Regions from separate parts of the Xylanimonas protaetiae genome, predicted to be linked through region 1. Evidence: riboswitches for the same ligand, from Rfam matches in the RefSeq annotation. Region 1 holds a riboswitch; the other holds the start of a gene.
The links. Region 1 has a riboswitch for FMN ahead of ribD (bifunctional diaminohydroxyphosphoribosylaminopyrimidine deaminase/5-amino-6-(5-phosphoribosylamino)uracil reductase RibD). Riboswitches for the same ligand answer to the same signal wherever they lie in the genome.

Region 1 (10,365 bases):
GTCCTGCGCCGCGTCGCGGGCACCTCCCTCGACGCCTGGCTCGACGAGCTGCGCACCGACGCCCCCGACCCCGTCACCGCGGCCGCCGTCGTCGGCTCCCACCCCGTGTGGATCGCCCGCGCCCTGCGCGAGGCGCTCGCCGGGGACGGGAGGGACCCTGCCGAGCTCGACGCCCTCCTCGACGCCGACAACGCCGCCCCCCGCGTCACCCTCGTCGCCCGCCCCGGCCTCGTCACCGCGGACGAGATCCGCGACGGCGCCCCCGACGGCCTCCGCCTCGACCCCGGCCGCTGGCTGCCCACCGCCCTCGTCCTGGCCGGGCAGGACCCCCTGAGCGTGCCCGCCGTCGCCGACGGCCGCGCCGGCGTCCAGGACGAGGGCTCCCAGGCCGTCGCGCTGGCGCTCGCGGCCGCCCCGCTCGACGGGCGTGACGCGCGCTGGCTCGACCTGTGCGCGGGCCCGGGCGGCAAGGCGTCCCTGCTCGCGGCGCTGGCCGCGCAGCGCGGCGCCACGGTCGTCGCGAACGAGGTCGCCCCGCACCGCGCGAACCTCGTGCGCAAGGCGCTGCGCGCGGTGCCGGACGGCGTCGTGGAGCGCGTCCGCACGGGCGACGGCCGCGAGGTGGGCGCCCAGGAGCCGGGCGCGTACGACCGCGTCCTCGTCGACGCGCCCTGCACGGGCCTGGGCGCGCTGCGGCGCCGTCCCGAGTCGCGCTGGCGGCGCACGCCCGCGGACCTCACGGTCCTCACGGGCCTGCAGCGCGAGCTGCTGGGCTCGGCCCTCGACGCCGTCCGCGTCGGGGGAGTGGTCGCCTACGTCACGTGCTCCCCGCACCTGGCCGAGACGCGCGTCGTCGTCGACGACGTGCTGCGCCGCCGCACGGTCGACGGCGTCCCTGACGCCGAGCGGCTCGACGCCCGGGAGGCGGTGCGCACCGTCGTCACGCCGGGCGCGGACATCCCGCTCGGGGACCGCGAGGACGTCCAGCTGTGGCCGCACGTGCACGGCACGGACGCGATGCACCTGACGCTGCTGCGTCGCACCCGCTGACGAAGCACCCGCTGACGAAGCACCCGCTGACGAAGCACCCGCTGGCGGGGCCCGCTGGCTGGGCCCCGTGACGAGAGCCCCGCGGGCGGGTCAGACGCCGGAGGGCGGCCACAGGCCGAGGACGAGCGCCATGACGAGCACGGTCACGAGCTCGTGGGCGACGTTGAGCGTGGTCAGCGCGACGGGCCGGCCCTCGAACGCGTCGTGCGTGACGAACCGGGCCGCGGTGAAGCCGAGCCACAGCGCGACCCCGGTGACGAGCGCCGCGACGAGGAACCCGGTGTCGTAGAACCACCACGCGATGTACGTGGCACCGGCCAGCACCCGCGCGGTGACGAAGCTGACCACGACGGTGGCGACGATCGGCCCGACGGCGCTGACGCCCGCCTGGCCCGGGTCGACGCCGGTCAGGCGCATCCACCGGGCGCCGAACACCCGCGGCGTGTACCAGAGCGTGCCAACCACCATCGTGGACGCGGTGGCGACGAGCACAGCCCAGTAGTTGATCTCGGGAACCATCACCAACGCCTCCCCGGGCGCTGTCCAGCATGGTCAGGGCCCTACGCTGGGCATCATGGCAGCGCTGATCAACCCGAGCATCCTGTCCGCCGACTTCGCGAACCTCGAGCGGGACCTGCATGCCATCAAGTCCGCCGACTACGCCCACGTCGACGTCATGGACAACCACTTCGTGCCCAACCTGACCCTGGGGCTGCCGGTGTTCGACCGGCTCGCGGCGATCTCGCCGCTGCCGCTGGACGCGCACCTGATGATCGACGACCCCGACCGGTGGGCGCCGCAGTTCGCCGAGGCCGGCGCCGCGTCCGTGACGTTCCACGCCGAGGCCGCGCAGGCACCCGTGCGCCTGGCGCGCGAGCTGCGCCGCCTCGGCGCCCGGGCCGGCGTCGCGCTGCGCCCCGCCACCCCGGTCGAGCCGTTCCTCGACCTGCTCGCCGAGGTCGACATGATCCTCGTCATGACCGTGGAGCCCGGGTTCGGCGGCCAGACGTTCATCGACGGCACCCTCGCGAAGATCCGCCGCGCCCGGAAGGCGATCAGCGAGTCGGGCCTCGACGTGTGGGTGCAGGTCGACGGCGGCGTGTCCCGCACGACGATCGAGCGCGCGGCCGACGCCGGAGCCAACGTGTTCGTCGCCGGGTCCGCCGTGTACGGGGCCGACGACATCCCCGCCGAGATCGACGCCCTGCGCGCCCTCGCGAGCGCCCACACCCACTGACCGGCCGCCCTCCGACCCGTATAGCGGACGTCACACGTCACCCCGCGCCCTCGTACCGCCACCCGTGGCAGGATCGACCCAGCATGCTCCGGGGGCGGTGAAACTCCGCGCCGGCGGTGATGGCACGCAACCCGTGCACGAGCCCGCGAACCGCACGACCCCGCCAGGGGTCGCGCGGCCGACCTGGTGAGACCCCAGGGCCGACGGTGAAAGTCCGGATGAGAGGCGCATGTGCGGCGCACGCCATCGTGCGCCGTGACGGACCGGTGCGCCTCACGGCGACCCGGGCCCGTCGTGCACCCCCGGAGCGAGGACGCCCCGGAGGACCGATGGTTCACACGCCCCGCGAGGACACCGGCACGCCCCCCGGCGCCCCCGACTGGCTCCCTGACGTCGCCGCCGCCATGGACCGCGCCCTCACCCTCGCGCTGCGCGGGCCCGCGCACGGCCCCAACCCGCGCGTCGGCTGCGTCCTCCTCGGCCCGCCCGCACCCACCGGGGACCGGCCCGTGCTCGGCGAAGGCTGGCACCGCGGCGCCGGCACCCCCCACGCCGAGGTCGACGCCCTCGCCGCCGCCCGCGCCCGCGGCCACGACACCCGCGGCGCCACCGCCGTCGTCACCCTCGAACCCTGCAACCACACCGGACGCACCGGCCCCTGCGCCCAGGCCCTCCTCGCCGCCGGCATCACCCACGTCGAGCACGCCATCCCCGACCCCGGCACCACCTCCGGCGGGGGAGCCCAGACCCTGCGCGAGCACGGCGTCACCGTCACCACCGGCACCCGCGCCGCCCAAGCCCTCGAGCTCGTGAGGCACTGGCACCACGCCCTCACCCACCACCGCCCCTGGGTCACCCTCAAGACCGCCACCACCCTCGACGGCCGCGTCGCCGCCCCCGACGGCACCTCCCGGTGGATCACCGGCACCGCCGCCCGCACCCACGCCCACACCGTCCGCGCCACCGTCGACGCCATCGCCGTCACCACCGGCACCGCCCTCACCGACGACCCCGCCCTCACCGCCCGCACCCCCGACGGCCACCTCGCCGCCCACCAGCCCCTGCGCGTCGTCGTCGGCCACCGCGACCTGCCCCCCGACGCCCGCCTCCACGGCGCCGGCGGACCGCTCCTCCACCTGCGCACCCACGACGTCCACCACGTCCTCGCCACCCTCCACGAGCACGAGACCCGCCACCTCCTCGTCGAAGGCGGCCCCGCCCTCGCCGGCGCCCTCCTCACCCATGGCCTCGTCGACGAGCTCCACGCCTACCTCGCCCCCGTCCTCCTCGGCGCCGGCCCCACCGCCGTCACACCCTTCGGCATCACCACCCTCGCCGACGCCCCCCGCTGGCACACCACCACCACCCACCGCCTCGGCGACGACCTCCTGCTCGTCGCCCGCGCCACCCCCACCACGGAGGCCTGATGTTCACCGGAATCGTCGAAGAACGCGGCACCATCCGCACCATCGAGCACCACGACGACGGCCGCGACGCCACCCTCACCATCGACGCCCCCACCATCACCTCCGACACCCACCACGGCGCCTCCATCGCCGTCGACGGCGTCTGCCTCACCGTCGTCACCCACCACGACGGCACCTTCACCGCCGACGTCATGCCCCAGACCCTCCGCCTCACCACCCTCGGCACCCTCACCCCCGGCAGCCCCGTCAACCTCGAGAGAGCAGTGGCCGCCACCGGACGACTCGACGGCCACGTCGTCCAAGGCCACGTCGACGGCGCCGCCACCCTCGTGGACCGCAACCCCGGACCCCGCTGGGACGAGCTCACCTTCGACCTCCCCCCGCACCTGCGCCGCTACGTCGCCCCCAAGGCTCCATCGCGCTGGCCGGCGTCTCCCTCACCGTCACCCACGTCACCGACACCGGCTTCGGCGTCGCCCTCATCCCCACCACCCTCGACCTCACCACCCTCGGCACCCTCACCCCCGGCGACCACGTCAACGTCGAGGTCGACGTCCTCGCCAAGTACGTCGAACGCATGCTCGGGCAGACCGGAGCACGCGCATGAACGTCCCCGGCACCGTCGCCCGCGCCCTCACGGCGCTCGCGGACGGCCGGCCCGTGCTCGTGGCCGACGACGTCGACCGGGAGAGCGAGGTGGACGTCGTCCTGGCCGCGGCGCACGTCACGGCGGAGTGGGTCGCGTGGACCGTGCGGCACACGTCGGGCTACCTGTGCGCGCCGATGCCCGCCGAGCGGGCCGACGCCCTCGACCTGCCGCTCATGGTGGCCGACAACCGCGACCCGCGCCGCACCGCCTACTGCGTGTCCGTCGACGCCGCCGCGGGCGTGACCACCGGCATCTCCGCCGCCGACCGCGCCCGCACGCTGCACGTCCTCGCCGACCCGGCCGCGACGCCCGGCGACCTCATCCGCCCCGGCCACGTGCTGCCCCTGCGCGCCGTCCCCGGCGGCGTCCTGGAACGCCCCGGGCACACGGAGGCCGCCGTCGACCTCGTCCGGCTCGCGGGTGCGGGCGAGGTGGGCGTCATCGCCGAGCTGGTGCACGACGACGGCCGCATGGTGCGCCTGCACGAGGCGTACGCGCTCGCCGCCGAGCACGGGCTCGAGCTCCTCACGATCGCCGACCTGGCCCGGTGGCTGGGCACGGGTGAACCCGTCGGCCCGCCGCGCACCGCGCCCGCGGCGGCCGACGACGACGTGCCGCGCGTCGTGCACGTCGCCGCGTCGCGGCTGCCCACCGAGCACGGCGAGTTCCGCATGCACGCCTACCGCGACCTCGTCACGGACGCCGAGCACGTCGCCCTGGTCGCCGACGGCGCCGGCACGGCGGGGGAGCACACGCCGTGGGTCCGCGTGCACTCGGAGTGCCTCACGGGCGACTCGTTCGGCTCCCTGCGCTGCGACTGCGGCCCCCAGCTGCGCGCGTCGCTGCGCGCGGTGGCGGAGCACGGCGGTGCCGTCGTGCACCTGCACGGGCACGAGGGGCGCGGCATCGGCCTGTCCGCGAAGGTGGCCGCGTACGCGCTCCAGGACCAGGGCCGGGACACCGTGGAGGCGAACGTCGAGCTGGGCCTGCCCGTCGACGCGCGCGAGTTCGGTGCCGCCGCGGCCATCCTGCGCGACCTCGGCCTGCGCCGCGTGCGCCTGCTGACCAACAACCCGCTCAAGGTGGACGGCCTGCGGGCCGCCGGCGTCGACGTCGTGGGGCGCGAGCCCCTCGAGGTGGGCGTCGGACCGGAGAACGAGCACTACCTGACCACCAAGAAGCTGTCGATGGGCCACCTGCTCGAGCTGAGCAAGGCAGCCACGAAGGAGAACGCATGAGCGGCCACGGAGCACCCACCCTCACCGTCGACGGGCGCGGCCTGCGCGTCGTCGTCGTCGCGGCGAGCTGGCACACGCAGGTCATGGACGGCCTGCTCGACGGCACGCGCCGCGCGCTCGCCGACGCGGGCGTCACCGACGTCACGGAGGTCCGCGTACCGGGCTCGTTCGAGCTGCCCGTCGCGGCCGCCCGGGCCGCCGGGGGAGGGGCGGACGCCGTCGTCGCCCTCGGCGTCGTCATCCGCGGCGGGACGCCGCACTTCGACTACGTGTGCCAGGCGGCCACGATGGGCCTGACGGACGTGAGCGTCCGCACGGGCGTCCCGGTCGGCTTCGGCGTCCTCACGTGCGACGACGACGCCCAGGCGCTCGACCGCGCGGGCCTCGCGGGCAGCCACGAGGACAAGGGCTACGAGGCGGCGCAGGCGGCGGTCGCCACCGTCGTCGCCTTGCGTGCTCTCGCCTGACAGAAATAGTGTGCCAAGCGCCTCAGTGTGTCGAACCGGTCACCGTCCGCTGGGCGAACCAGCCCCGAGGGGAGTGGCCGGTTCGCCTAGGCTGAGCGGCGTGAAGACCTTCGACGCGCTGTTCGCCGAGCTGACCGAGAAGTCCGTGACCCGCCCGGAGGGCTCGGGCACCGTCAAGGAGCTCGACGCCGGCGTCCATGCGATCGGCAAGAAGATCGTCGAGGAGGCGGCCGAGGTCTGGATGGCCGCCGAGTACGAGACCGACGAGCGCACGGCCGAGGAGATCTCCCAGCTGCTCTACCACCTGCAGGTGCTCATGGTGGCGAAGGGCCTGAGGCTCGAGGACGTGTACACGCACCTCTGAGCCGCCCCGCCGCCCGTCACGACCAGCTGAACGAGGAAACCGTGCTCCGCATCGCCGTGCCCAACAAGGGCTCCCTGTCCGAACCCGCCGTCGCGATGCTCCGCGAGGCCGGCTACAAGCAGCGCCGTGACTCGCGCGAGCTCGTGCTCGCCGACCCCGAGAACGACGCCGAGTTCTTCTTCCTGCGCCCGCGCGACGTCGCCGTGTACGTCGGCACGGGCACCGTCGACGCCGGCATCACCGGCCGCGACCTGCTGCTCGACTCGGGTGCCGCGGCCGTCGAGCACCTGCCGCTCGGGTTCGCCCGCTCGACGTTCCGGTTCGCCGCCCCGGCGGGCACCATGACGTCGACGGCCGACATCGCCGGCAAGCGCGTCGCGTCGTCGTACACGACGCTCGTGGGCAACCACCTGGCCGACCAGGGCGTGGAGCCGTCCGCGATCGTCCACCTGGACGGCGCCGTGGAGTCGTCCGTGCAGCTCGGCGTCGCGGACGTGATCGCCGACGTCGTCGAGACCGGCACGACGCTGCGGGCCGCCGGGCTCGAGGTGTTCGCCGAGCCGATCCTGCGGTCGGAGGCCGTGCTGATCCGCCGCGCGGACGCCGACCCGACGAACGGCATCTCGGTGCTCACGCGTCGCCTCCAGGGTGTGCTCACGGCCCGCCAGTGGGTGCTCATGGACTACGTCGTGCCCAACGACCTGCTCGAGGCGGCCGTGGGCATCACCCCGGGCTTCGAGTCGCCCACGGTGTCGCCGCTGCACGAGTCCGGCTGGTCCGCGGTGCGCGTCATGGTGGAGCGCGCCACGATGAACAGGACGATGGACGCGTTGTACGACGTCGGGGCGCGCGGCGTGCTCGTGACGTCGATCCTGGCGTCGCGCCTCTGACGACCTCGTAGGACGGGAGCCCCCATGGGCGACGACCGCGTGTTCCGCCCGCTGTGGGCGACCGTCGCGGCGTGGCTCGTGGGGGCTCTTGCCGTCGGCGGGTCGCTCCTCGTGGGGCTCGGCTCGGACGCGCCGGGCTCGTCCTCGTCGGCGAACCGCTGGTCGTTCGTCGTGTTCGCCGCCCTGGCGGCGCTGCTGCTGTGGCGCATGGGCGGCGTGCATGCCCGGCCGTCGGCGGACGGGCTGGTGGTGCGCAACATCCTGCGGACCCGGCGGCTGGCGTGGCCCGAGATCGTCGCGGTCCGCCTCACGGTCGACGACCCGTGGGTCGTCCTCGACCTCGCGGACGGCACGACGTGGCCCGTCATGGCGGTCCAGCGCGCCGACGGGGAGCGCGGCATGCGCGAGGCGACCCGCCTCGCGCGCCTCGTCCGCAGCCGGGGCGAGGCGGCCGAGCAGCTCTAGACGCACGACGGGTGCGGGTCCCCGCAGGGACCCGCACCCGTCGTGCGTCAGCGGCTGGTCACCAGCGCGGCTTGCGCGCCGGACGCTCGTCGCGGCCCGCGCGGTCGAACCCGCCGCTGCGGGCGGGACGGTCGTAGCCGCCCGAGGTGCGCGCCGGGCGCTCCGAGCGGTCGTAGCCACCCGTGCGCGCCGGGCGCTCCGAGCGGTCGTAGCCACCCGTGCGCGCCGGGCGGTCCGACCGCTCGTAGCGGTCGCCACGGGCCGGGCGGTCGCTGCGCTCGAAGCGCTCCGGGCGGTCGCCGCGCTCGTAGCGGTCGCTGCGCACCGGGCGGTCCGACCGGTCGAAGCGCTCGGCACGGGCCGGGCGGTCGAAGGAGCGGGCGCCACCCTCCGGGGCACCCCGGTCGACCGTCAGGCGCAGGGCGCGGCCGGCGACGCGGGCGCGCGACAGGCGGTCCACCTGGTCGTCGCTCAGCGGCGCCGTGATGTCGACGAGCGAGAACGAGCCGAAGATGTCGATCTTGCCGATGTCGCCACCGGTCAGACCGCCCTCGCCCGTGATCGCCCCGACGAGGCCGCCCGGGTTGACGCCGTCCTTGTGCCCGACGGCGACGCGGTAGCGCGTGCCCGCTGCGGGGCGGCGGATGCCGGTGCCCCGCGTGAGCTGGCGGTCCTCGCCGTCGCGCTGCGGGCGACGCTCGCGGTCGGCGAAGCGGTCGCCGCGAGCGCCGAGCTCGGCCTTGCGGGTCTCGCGGGCCTGGCGGGCGGCGCGGCCCTCGGCCTGCTCCTTCTCGTACTCCTCCTGCTCGGCGCGGGCGCGGGGGCCGTCGTCGCCGACGGCGAGGGCGAGGAGGGTGGCGGCGAGGTCGACGGCGTGCTGGGGGTCGACGGTGCCGGGGGTCTCGCCGTCGCCGGTGGTGACGAGGTTGCGGACGAGCTGCTTGTAGAGGTCGAGGCGGCCGGCGGCGGTGCGGGCGGCGACGGCGTCGAGCATGCGCTGGGCGCGGTGGGCGGAGACGTCGCGCGGCGAGGGGATCTCGACCTCCTCGAGGGTGGTCTTGATGGTCGACTCGATGTGCTTGAGCTTGCCGCGCTCGTGGGGGGTGACGAAGGAGACGGCGCGGCCGGTCCGTCCGGCTCGGCCGGTGCGGCCGATGCGGTGGACGTAGGCCTCGGGCTCGCGGGGGATGTCGAAGTTGACGACGAGGCCGATGCGGTCGACGTCGAGGCCGCGGGCGGCGACGTCGGTGGCGACGAGGACGTCGAGGGCGCCGCTGCGGAGGCGCTCGACGATCTTCTCGCGCTCCTTCTGGGCGACGTCGCCGGAGATGGTGGCGGCGGAGATGCCCTTCTCGATGAGGGCGGCGCCGACCTCCTCGGCGGCGGAGCGGGTGCGGGTGAAGACGATGGACGCGTCGGCGTCGGAGGTGGCGAGGATGCGGGTGAGCGCGCCGACCTTGTGGCGGAAGGGGACGATCGCGTAGCCCTGGTGCACCGAGGAGACGGTGGAGGACTGGCGGGCGACGGCGATCTCGACGGGGTCGGTGAGGTGGTCGTCGGCGATGGCGCGGATGGCGGGCGGCATGGTCGCGGAGAAGAGGGCGACCTGGCGCTTGGCGGGGGCCTTGGCGAAGATCTGGTCGACGTCCTCGGCGAAGCCCATGCGGAGCATCTCGTCGGCCTCGTCGAGGACGAGGAACGTGGCGCGGTCGAGCACGAGGGCGCCGCGCTCGATGTGGTCGATGACGCGGCCGGGGGTGCCGACGACGACGTGGACGCCGTCGCGCAGGGCGCGCTGCTGGGGCACGTAGGGAGAGCCGCCGTAGACGGCGAGGACGCGCACGTCGGGCAGGTGGCTGGCGAAGGACTCGATGGCTTCGGACACCTGGATGGCGAGCTCGCGCGTGGGGGTCAGGACGAGCGCCTGGACGGCGCGGTGGTCGGCGTCGATCGCGGCGAGGAGCGGCAGGCCGAACGCGGCGGTCTTGCCGGTGCCGGTCTGGGCGACGCCGGTGATGTCGCGGCCGGCGAGGAGGGCCGGGATGGCCTGCTCCTGGATGGCCGAGGGGGTGGTGAAGCCGAGGTCGGCGACGGCGGCCTCGAGGGTCGCGGGGAGGCCGAGGGTGTCGAAGCCGGGCTCGACGGGGGTCTCGGGGGCCTCGGTGGGCGCGACGACGTCAGGGGTGGTGGGCATGAAGAAGCACCGATCCGTTCAGGAGAGCGGGAGTCCTGCCCGTCACGAGGTGAGGGACGGGCGGTCGCGGCTCCCGGGACACGGATTACACACACCTGTCCGCTCCCTGGCCTGGCCGGGGCGGACGCACGACGATGCGGGAAGAGCGACGAACTCCGAAGATGAGTCGGTCCATCTTACGGTCAAGGCACGCCACCCGGCGTGCGGACGGCGGTGAGGTCGGTCACCGTGGCGGGTGTGGCAGCCCTCGGGGGCGGGGCTGCGGTGAATATGATGTGCCGAGCCACGAGCGGTGACGACGACGGGACGGTGGGCGTGCAGCAGGATCAGGAGATCGGCTCCTCGGTCTGGACCGTGCCCAACCTCATCAGCGTGCTGCGGCTG
Region 2 (10,365 bases), 1.6 Mb from region 1:
CGACCCGGCGGCGACGCCGTCGGGCAGCGCGAGCCACGCGAGGCCGCCGCCCGCGGGGACGTCGGCGGACCGGCCGTCGGCCGCGAGCGCCGGAGCGGCGGGGGCGCCGTCGGGGTCGGTCGCCAGCAGGAGCCACGTGCGCCCGCCCACGGCGGCGACGGCGGAGCCCGCCGGTCCGCCGGGCTCGAACGGGGTGTCGAAGCGTGCCGCCCCGGGGTTGGCCGCCGTCCAGTGCAGCACCGGGGAGCCCTCGACGACCGTGAGGGCGCCCGTGCCGAGGTCCATGGTCACGGACGCGGCGTCGTACGCGGAGACCTCGGGGTCCCGCCCGCCGACGTCCACGGTGAGCTGGGGCGCGTACGGGCCGAAGACGCCGGTCGCCGTCGTCGTCACCTGCGGGACGCCGACGCCGAAGCCGGTCGCCGTCAGGGCGACGGCCAGCGGCAGCGGGAAGACCGGCTGCGGCGCGTCGCCGAGCGCGAGCGCCGAGAACCAGCGGTTCGTGGGCGGCGAGAGTCCCTCGGCCAGCCGCATCCCGGGCGTGGGTGCGACCTGCCGGGCCGGGAGGATCGTCAGGTCGACGTCGGGCGGGCGGGGCGCGGGGACGGCGGACGGAGCGGCGGGCGGGCCGCCGGGCCCGGCCTCGGAGGTGGCCGTGCAGCCCAGCAGCACGGCCACCGCGAGCAGCGCGACGGCTCCCCGCAGGCGGCGGGTCACAGGCCCGCCACCTTCTGCCGGAACCCGTCGAGGGCCTCGAACAGGGACGAGAGCGGCCCCTGCGGCGCGAGCCGCACGCTCGCGACGACCGGGGTGCCGGGCTGCGTGAGCACCCCGCCCCTGCCGTCGGCCAGGGCCTCGGCGGCGACCTCGGCGGTGACGACCGCCTTGGCGTCGGCGTTGTCGACGGCCAGCCCGCTCACGGTCCCCTGGAGCCGGTGGCGGTCGGGCAGCGCGATCGTCACGGGCGCGCCCACCGCCAGGCGGGTGAGGTCCGTCGGGTCGAGCAGGAACCGCGCCTCGACGTACGTGGTGGCGGACACGTCGATCGTCGCGAGCACCTCCCCGCCCGGGATGTACTGCCCGCGGGTGACCAGCACGTCGGTGACCGTGCCGGCGGCGGGCGCGAGGACCGTCGTCGTGCCGTCCTCAGCCACCTGGTAGGCGTCGGTGCTGGCGGGCAGCAGCCCCTCGGCGATGTCGTGCGCGAGGCGCAGGCTGGCGACGGCGAGCAGGGGGTCTCCGGCCTCGACGTGCCCGCCGGGCGCGACGAGCGCCTGCGTCACCGTGCCGGGGTAGTCCACCCCGACGTCGACGCTCTGCGAGCGCACCGTGGCCAGGAAGCTGGTGACCTGCCCGTCGCGGCGGCCCAGCACCCAGGTGAGCCCCGCCACGACCACGGTGACCGCGAGCACCCCGCCCACCAGGCGGGCCCACGCCGCCCGGCTCACGACGCCCTCCGGGCGGCGCGCCGACCGGCGACGTCCTCGCGGGCGGCGGTGACCAGGAACCCGCCGAGGATCGCCGTGTTGACGACGTTCCACACGAGCGCCGCGGTGAGAGTCGGCTCGCCCGCCTGGCGCAGCACGCCCACCGCGGTGGTGAGCAGCAGGAAGACGAACGTGACCGTCTGCGGGACGACGAACTCGAACGGCGAGCGGTGCCCGCCCTTGCGACCGGTGACGTGCCAGGCCTGCTGCCTGCGGGTCAGGGCGTTGCAGAACGCCTTGAGGTAGATCGGGAACGACACCGAGGCGAGCAGCAGCACCTCCCAGCGGAACGAGCCGAGCGTGAACGTCGCGATCGCGACCTGCAGGACGTAGAAGCCCAGGTAGCTCGCGGCCCACCTGCCGGGCCCCAGGGTGGTCGCCATGGGCGTCAGGTCGAGGAAGATGTACAGCGGCGGCACCAGCAGCAGGATCGCCGGGACGATGCCCGACAGGTAGTGCGTCGCGGTGACCAGGTACTGGAGCCGCTGGTCGACCGTGAGGCGCCGGCCCCGGGCGAGCGGGTTGTGGTGGAGCAGGATCTCGAACCCGCCGGTCGCCCAGCGCAGCTGCTGCTTGCAGTACGCCTCGATGGTCTCGGGCGTGTCCCCGACGGCGAGCGTGGTCGGGATGTAGACCGACCTCCAGCCCCGCTCGTGCAGGTGGATCGACGTCCACACGTCCTCCGACTTGGAGTCGGTGTACATGCCGCCGACGTCGTCGATCGCCGCGCGGCGGAACACCACGTTGGTGCCCACGCAGAACGCGGCGTTGAACCGGTTCCGGCCCGGCTGCACGAACCGGTAGAAGAGCTCCTGCATGTACCCGGCCCCGCGCGAGATGACGGAGCGCATGTTGCCGTAGGTCTGCGGCGTCTGGACGAACGCGACCTGCGGGTCGGCGAAGAACGGGATGGTCTCGGTGAGCAGCTCGGGCCGGGGCACGAAGTCGGCGTCGAGGATGACGTAGAAGTCGCCCTTGGCCACGGTCAGCGCGTGGTTGACGTTGCCGGCCTTCTGCCCGCCGCCGCTCAGGCGCCGCACGTAGCGGGCCCCGAGCCGCTCGGCGAGCGCCTGCACCGCGTCGTCCTGCCCGTCGTCGAGCACCCAGGTGCGGTGCTCGCCGCGGACGGCGACGGCGGCCGCGACGGTCGCCTCGATCGTGGTGAGCTCCTCGCCGCACGTGGTGACGAGGATGTCGACGGCGACCGGCGCGTCGCGCAGGTGCATCGTCCAGCGGGCCGGCTCGTCCTCGGCACGGTCCGCGAGGATCGCCGGGACGTCGAAGAGCCGGGAGGTGGCGTCGTGGAAGCGGAAGTCGCGCGGGTCGTGCCCGCTCGACAGCACCGTCCACATGGACGCCAGCGCCTGGGCGACGAGCACGGTCTCGGCGAGCACGACCAGCAGCCACGGCAGCAGGTCGCCCCGGTTGGCGGGGTTCAGCAGGAAGCCGGCGTACGCGACGATGCCGAGCGTCGCGAGCAGCACCAGCAGCATGAGCGACGGCGAGCCGGCCGAGGCGTCCTGCCGGCGGCGGGCCTCGGGCTCGGCCCAGGCCGGGGCGGACCCGGCCTGGGCCTGCGGGGACATGACGAGAGAGTCGAGCACGGTCATGCTGTCCTCCTGACGGGAGGGCGGGCACGAACCGGCGGCTCGGCTGCGGCGGTGGCACCGCGACGCGGAGCGTGGCAGTGACACCGCGACGCCGAGGCGCGCCGGGAACGGCGACGTCGTCGGCGTCGGGACGGATCAACCGCGGCCCGGGGCGGTGTCGCTACCCCGGACCCGACCACGGTAGGCACGGGTCGCGACGGCTGTCACGACCCGTGCCTGTAAACATCACGTGAACTGGGGGCTGCCCGTCCGCGAACGCTTCAGCTCGAAGAAGTGCGGGAAGCTCGCCAGCGCGACCGCGCCGTCGAAGATCCGCACGGCGTCGTCGCCACGCGGGACGACCGTGAGGACCGGGCCGAAGAACGCGACGCCGTCGACGTGGATCGTGGGGGTGCCGACGTCCTGGCCGACGGGCTTCATCCCGGCCTCGTGCGAGGCGCGCAGGGCGGCGTCGTAGGCGTCCGTGCCGGCGGTGTCCGCGAGCGCCGCGGGCAGCCCGGCCTCGGCGAGCGCCTCGAGCGCGACGGCGTCGTAGTCCTTGCGCTTGCCCGGGTGGATGCGCGTGCCGGCCGCGGTGTAGAACGCGGAGAACGCGTCCGGGCCGTGGTCCGTCTGGACGGCGGCGGCGACGCGGCCGATGCCGCGGCCCGCGTCGAGCATGGCGCGGTAGCCCGCGTCGAGGTCGCGGCCCTCGTTGAGCCAGTAGAGGCTCATGAGCTTGAACGTCAGGTTCACGGGGCGCTGCGCGGCCACCTCGAGCGCCCAGCGGGACGTGACCCAGGCGAAGGGGCACAGGGGGTCGACGTAGACGTCGACCTCGGGCGAGCGGGACGCGGAAACGGCGGTGTCGGTGGTCACGTGGCGACAGTAGCCCGACCCGCGGTTGCCGTGGGCACCTTGGGGCGGGGGCGGGCGATAGCCTCCCCTCATGACCGCCGTCCGGACGTCGCACACCCACGCCCAGGCCGTCGACGCCGCCATCGCGCTGTTCTCCCGGCAGGGGTACGAGCAGACCACCGTCGAGGAGATCGCCGACGCCGCCCAGGTCAGCCGGGCCACGTTCTTCCGCCGGTACCGCTCCAAGGAGGACGTCGTCTTCGCCGACCACGAGCTGCTGCTCGAGGAGGTGACGGTGCTGCTGGCCGCCACGCGCCCCGAGGCGCTCGTGGACGACGACCACGCCTGGGACCCGGCCACCGACCCGTACCTCGAGGTGTGCCGGGCCGCGCGGCTCGTGTTCGACCACCACCTGGGCCAGCGCGAGACGTCGCTCGCCCGCTACCGGCTCCTCCAGCAGGTGCCGACCCTGCGGGACCGCGAGCTCGTCACCACGCACCGCTACGAGCGGCTCTTCACGCGCTACCTGCGCGACACCCTGCCCGCCGACCGGTCCTCGACGGTGCAGTCGATCGCGTTCTCGGCCGGCGTCGTCGCCGTCCACAACGCGATCCTGCGGCGGTGGCTGCGCTCCCCCGACCGGGACCTGCGCCCCGAGCTGGAGGAGGCGCTCGCCGAGCTGCGCCGCGGCGCGACGGCCGACCTGCGCCGGCGCCGCGAGGCGTCCGCCGGCCCGGGCGCCGCCACGACGGTCTCGACGACCGACGGCGCCCGCGTCGTCGTCGTGCAGGTGGACGCCGGGACGACGCCCGACGTCGTCGCCGCCGCGGTGCGGGACGCGCTGACCTGAGCCGCCGGGAATGCGCCGCGGTGCACTACGGTTTGGCACTGCAAACGAACACGCACGACGTGCTCCGGGGTCGGTGAAATCCCGAACCGGCGGTGACAGCCCGCGACCCGCGCCCGCACCCGACTACGGGGAAGGCCCGGTTGACCTGGTGGAACTCCAGGGCCGACGGTCAAAGTCCGGATGGGAGGCAGCACGGCGTCGCTCAGGAGAGCGACGGCCGGGTCGTGACGCCGACGTGGCCGCAGCACGCGGCCGCGCGCCGTCGACCGCTCCCCTCACGTCCGGTGCATCGACGCACCGACGAGAGAGGCCGCGGGGATGGACATCTTCGAGCAGTTCCTGAACGCCAAGCTGACGATCGGGAACGACCACATGCTCTGGCGAGAGATCGTCGGCAACGTGTTCGGCCTGGTGTCCGCGCTGGGCGGGATGCGCCGCAAGGTGTGGAGCTGGCCGGTGGGCATCGTCGGCAACGTCCTGCTGTTCACGGTGTTCCTGGGCTCGTGGTTCGGCATGGCCGGCGAGCACCCGGACATGCTCGGCCAGGCGGGCCGGCAGATCATGTTCGTCCTCGTCTCCGTCTACGGCTGGTACCGCTGGAACCAGACCCGCCGGACGGGCGGCGCGGACGCCGTGGCCGTGCACCCGCGCTGGGCGTCGTGGCCGCAGCGCCTCGGGCTCGTGGCGGCGATGGCGACCGGCACGGCGGCGTTCGCGTGGGTGTTCCAGCAGCTCGACTCGTGGGCTCCCGTGCCCGACGCGTGGATCTTCATGGGCTCCGTGCTCGCCACGTACGGCATGGCGCGCGGCTGGGTCGAGTTCTGGCTGATCTGGGTGGCGGTCGACGCCGTCGGCGTCCCGCTGCTGTTCCGCGGCGGGTACTACGCGACCGGCCTCATGTACGTGTTCTACGGCGTCTTCACGATCGTCGGGTTCGTGGTCTGGTGGCGCATCAACCGCCGCGAGTCGGCCGCCCCGGCGATCTCGGCCGACAGCCCGGCGGCGGCCGCGATCTGACCCCGCCCGGGTTACCGTCGGGTCCGTGAGCGGACTCTTCCTGACGCCGGCGCCCCGCGACCCCGCCCTCCCCCGGCCCGTCCGGGTCGGCCTCGTGGGGTCCGGGTTCCGGGCCCGCACCATGCTGCGCGTGCTCGACGCGCTGCCCGCGTGGTTCGAGGTCGCGGGCGTCGCCGCCCGCAACGCGGGCGACCGCGAGCTGCTCGGCGCCCACGGCTTCCCCGCGTTCCCGACGCTCGACGCGCTGCTGCGCGACGGCGCCCCCGACTTCGTGGTCCTCACGCTGCACGCGGGCGCCGCGCAGCCCGTCATCGGCGACCTCGCCGACGCCGGCGTCCCCGTCCTCACGGAGACCCCGGCCGCCGGGTCGGTCGACGAGCTCCTGGCGCTGCACGCGCGGGTCCGGGCGGGCGCCTGCGTCCAGGTCGCGGAGCAGTACCACCTCGAGCCGCTCGTCGCGGCCCAGCTGGGCGTGCTCGGCGCGGGCACCCTCGGCCCCGTCACCGACGCCCACGTGTCGGTCGCGCACGACTACCACGGCCTGTCCGTGCTCAAGCGGGCGCTCGGGGTCACGTTCGAGGAGCCGCTCGTCACGGCCCGCCGCGACGAGCGCACCGTGCTGCCGAGCCCGTCGCGCTACGAGGACCCGGCCTCGTCCGACGTCGTCGGCACGGTCCGCACGACGGCCTGGCTCGACTACGGCGACCGGCTGGGCGTCTACGACTTCGACGACGTCCAGTACCGCTCCTGGGTGCGCTCCCCCGCGCTGCTGGCCCGCGGCCCGCGCGGCGAGCTGCGCGACGACGTCGTCCGCGCGGTCCACGACGGGCAGCCGCGCGTGTCCCGCCTGGAGCGGGTCGCCGCCGGCGGGGCCGGCAGCCACGAGGGCCTGTTCCTGCGCGGCTACACGCTCGACGGGACGTGGCTCCACCACAACCCGTTCCGCCCGGCCCGCCTGGCCGACGAGGAGCTCGCCATCGCCGCGCTCTTCGCGCGCATGGGAGCCCACGTGCTCGCCGGCGGCCCCGCCCCCTACGACGTGGCCGAGGCCGCGCAGGACCAGTACCTCACCCTGGTGGTCCGCGAGTCCGCCGCGCGCGGCGAGCCCGTCCGGGCCGCCCGCCAGGGGTGGGCCGACGGCACGGGCTGCCGCCACGCGCACTGAGCGGTCGCGCACGGGCGGCCGCGCGTGGACAGACCCCGGTGCCGGGCGCAGACTCAGGAGAGCCAGGCGCCCACTCGAGGAGGAGTCATGAGCCAGCCCACGAACCCGGTCCCGGTCCCTGCGCGGGAGGCCGACGACCCGATCACCGAGGACGAGGCCTACGCGCTCGCGGTCGACGAGGCCGAGGCAGCGAGCGACCTCGACGAGGCCAAGGAGGTCCAGCGGCGCCTGGAGACCCAGGCCGAGGACTTCTGAGGGTCGGCGCCCGCGGCCGTCCCGACGGCTAGCGAGCGCCGACGGTCAGGCGAACGCCGACAGCCCGGTGATGTCGCGCCCGACGATGAGCGCGTTCATCGACTCGGTGCCCTCGTAGGTGTGCAGCGCCTCGACGTCGGCGAAGTGGCGCGCCACGCGGTTCGCGAGCAGGATCCCGTTCCCACCCAGCATGTCCCGGGCGAGCGCGGCGACCTCGCGCGCCCCGCGCGTGCACGAGTACTTCGCCAGCGAGGCCTGCGCTCCCGTCAGCTCGCCCGCCTCGGCGAGGCGCGTCAGCCGGACGACGAGCAGCTGGAGCTGCGAGATGGTCGAGAGCATGCGGGCCAGCCTCTCCTGCACGAGCTGGTTCGCGGCGAGCGGCCGGCCGAACTGGATGCGCTGCCCCGCGTACTCGACGGCGGCCTCGTAGCACGCGACGGCGTGCCCGACGGCGGACCACGCGACCGACAGCCGCGTCGCGAAGAGCACCTCGGACGTCGCCTTGAACGACGTCGCCCCGGGCAGCGCAGCGTCGAGCGGCACGAACACGTCGTCGAGCACGATGTGGGCCTGCCAGATGGCGCGCAGCGCGACCTTGCCCTCGATCGTCGTGGCGGTGTAGCCGGGGGCGTCCTGCGGGACGATGAACCCGTGGACCTGGCCGTCGTCCTCGAGCCGGGCCCAGACGACGGCGATGTGGCCGCACGACCCGAAGCCGATCCACTTCTTCTCACCGTTGATGACGTAGCCCTCGACGCCGTCGCGCGTCTCGCGGCGGGCCGACGTCTCCAGCGAGACGGAGTCCGAGCCGTGCGTGGGCTCCGTGAGCGCGAAGGCGCCGAGGACGTCGCCGTTGGCCATCGGCTCGGCGTACCGGGCGATCTGCTCGGGCGAGCCGTGCATCATGATCGAGCGCAGCGCGAGCCCGCCCTGCACGCCGCAGACCGTGGCGATGGAGCCGTCCCCCCGCGACATCTCCATCGCGGCCAGGCCCTCGGCGACGAACGAGACCTCGGGCCGTCCCGGCACCGTGACGCCGTCGCGCAGGAAGTCCCGGGCGGCGAGCTCCTTGACGAGCTCGAACGGCACCTCCGCGCGCTCCCAGTACCCGTCGATGACCGGCAGGACGTGCTCCTGGACGAACTCCCGCACGGCGAGCTGGTGGGCCCGCTCTTCGGGGGTGATGTCCGCGAACGCCCCGACGTAGTCGAGGTCGAGGGGCTGGGAGACGTCGTACGTGGGTGCCGTGACGCCGGGCTTGACGGGCTGCGCTGCGCTCATCCCCCCATCGTGGACCCGCGACGGAGTCTCACGCAAGGGGAGACGCGGTATCAGGCGGCGTCTCAGCGCCCCAGGACCGTCAGGGTCAGCAGCGCGACGTTGAGCACCACGATCACGCCCGCGACCGTCCAGGCCAGCACCTGCGTGAGCGTCCCGTTGCGGTACCGCCCCAGCAGCGAGGCGCGGCGCGTGAGCACGACGAGCGGCACCGCCGCGAACGGGATGCCGAAGCTGAGCACCACCTGGCTCAGCACCAGCAGCCACGTCGGCGAGACGCCCGTGGCCAGCAGCACGACGGCCGGGACGAGCGTGACCATCCGGCGGCCGACGAGCGGCACGCGCACGTGCAGCAGCCCGGCCATGATCTCGGCGCCCGCGTACGCCCCCACGGACGACGACGCCAGCCCCGACGCGAGCAGCCCGACGGCGAACAGCAGCGCCACTCCCCCGCCCAGCGTCGACGCGATGGCGGAGTGCGCCCCCTCGATCGAGTCCGTGCCCGCCCGGCCCGGCAGGTTGGTGGCCGCGACGAGCAGCATCGCGATGTTGACGCCGCCCGCGAGCACGAGCGCGCAGACGACGTCCCACCGCGTCGCGGCCAGCAGGCGGTCCGTCGAGGCGGCCGTCTCCGGGACGCCCTGCCGCGCGCGCACCCCGGCGTCGTGCCGGCGCCGGTCGCGGGCCAGCGCGGAGTGCAGGTAGATGGCGTGCGGCATGACCGTCGCGCCCAGCATCGACGCCGAGAGCAGCAGCGAGTCGGTGCCCGCCAGGCGCGGCACGAGCCCGCCGAGCACGGCACCGCCGTCGGGCGCGGCGAAGAGCAGGCCCGCGCAGAAGCCCACCGTGAGGATCAGCAGGAACGAGGCGATCACGCCCTCGAAGACGCGCTGGCCGCGGCGCTGCTGCACCGACAGGACCAGCAGCGAGACCACGCCCGTGATGACGCCGCCCGCCAGCAGCGGGACGCCGAACAGCAGGTTCAGGGCGATGGCCCCGCCGATGACCTCGGCGAGGTCGGTCGCGGCGGCGACCACCTCGGCCTGCACCCAGTAGGCCAGGCGGGCCGGGCGCGGCAGCGACGCACCGAGCACCTCGGGCAGCGAGCGCCCCGTGACGACGCCGAGCTTCGCGGACAGGTACTGGACGAGCACGGCCATCACGTTCGCGACGACGAGCACCCACACGAGCAGGTAGCCGTACCGCGCGCCGGCCGTGAGGTTCGCCGCCACGTTGCCCGGGTCCACGTACGCGATCGCGGCGACGAACGCCGGCCCGAGCAGCGTGACCAGGCGCGCCCGGGCCGCGCTCGTCGGCGACGACGGCGGCATGCGCGGCGGCCGCGGCGGTGCGGTGGTCATCGACCCTCCCCCGGGCGAGATTTTTCGGTGAACCGAAACCTTACGCCGATCAGTCCCCGACGGACCTCCCAGCGAGTACCCCGGCACGTCTGGGACGATGGGCCGGTGACCGCCGAGACCGCCGTCGTAGACCGCACGCACACCTCCGTCGGCGACGTCGTCCTGTCCCGCTGGAGCCTCGCCGGCGCGTTCGTGCTGGTCCACGCCTGGGTGGTGTTCGGCGCGCTGTCGCGGTCCGGGGAGATCTACGGCGACGTCTCCCTCTACGCGTGGTGGGCGGACCGCGGCCTGAGCACCGGCTGGTGGCCCGTGCTCAACGAGGCGTGGGTGTACCCCGCGGCCGCCCTGATCCCCGTGACGCTGCCGGCGCTCGGCACCTCCGGGTGGTACGCGTACGCCACCGTGTGGTCGGTCATGGTCGTCCTGCTCAACGCCGGCGCCCTGTGGCTGCTGGCCCGCGTGGGGCGCCGCGGCCGCGTCGCCGCCCTGTGGTGGCTCGGGTTCC

Region 2: linked by a shared signal. The riboswitch ahead of pnuC (nicotinamide riboside transporter PnuC) and the one ahead of ribD (bifunctional diaminohydroxyphosphoribosylaminopyrimidine deaminase/5-amino-6-(5-phosphoribosylamino)uracil reductase RibD) in region 1 are both predicted to bind FMN.

Annotation. Positions count from the first base shown of each region.
Region 1 covers NZ_CP035493.1:3,091,561-3,101,925, reverse strand. The annotation lists gene ET471_RS14380 (RsmB/NOP family class I SAM-dependent RNA methyltransferase) at 1-1,050, shown strand, start outside; gene ET471_RS14375 (DUF1761 domain-containing protein) at 1,141-1,569, opposite strand; gene rpe (ribulose-phosphate 3-epimerase) at 1,625-2,287, shown strand; FMN riboswitch at 2,368-2,521, shown strand; gene ribD (bifunctional diaminohydroxyphosphoribosylaminopyrimidine deaminase/5-amino-6-(5-phosphoribosylamino)uracil reductase RibD) at 2,617-3,714, shown strand; partial or broken gene ET471_RS14360 (riboflavin synthase) at 3,714-4,321, shown strand; gene ribA (GTP cyclohydrolase II) at 4,318-5,601, shown strand; gene ribH (6,7-dimethyl-8-ribityllumazine synthase) at 5,598-6,068, shown strand; gene ET471_RS14345 (phosphoribosyl-ATP diphosphatase) at 6,169-6,432, shown strand; gene hisG (ATP phosphoribosyltransferase) at 6,474-7,322, shown strand; gene ET471_RS14335 (PH domain-containing protein) at 7,347-7,787, shown strand; gene ET471_RS14330 (DEAD/DEAH box helicase) at 7,846-9,981, opposite strand; gene clsA (cardiolipin synthase ClsA) at 10,297-10,365, shown strand, end outside.
Region 2 covers NZ_CP035493.1:1,476,095-1,486,459, reverse strand. The annotation lists gene ET471_RS18825 (glycosyl hydrolase) at 1-717, opposite strand, end outside; gene ET471_RS06740 (HlyD family secretion protein) at 714-1,448, opposite strand; gene ET471_RS06735 (glycosyltransferase family 2 protein) at 1,445-3,097, opposite strand; gene ET471_RS06730 (mycothiol-dependent nitroreductase Rv2466c family protein) at 3,323-3,955, opposite strand; gene ET471_RS18820 (TetR/AcrR family transcriptional regulator) at 4,026-4,784, shown strand; FMN riboswitch at 4,842-4,980, shown strand; gene pnuC (nicotinamide riboside transporter PnuC) at 5,103-5,801, shown strand; gene ET471_RS06715 (Gfo/Idh/MocA family protein) at 5,827-6,966, shown strand; gene ET471_RS17955 (hypothetical protein) at 7,054-7,221, shown strand; gene ET471_RS06710 (acyl-CoA dehydrogenase family protein) at 7,267-8,502, opposite strand; gene ET471_RS06705 (Nramp family divalent metal transporter) at 8,565-9,860, opposite strand; gene ET471_RS06700 (glycosyltransferase 87 family protein) at 9,966-10,365, shown strand, end outside.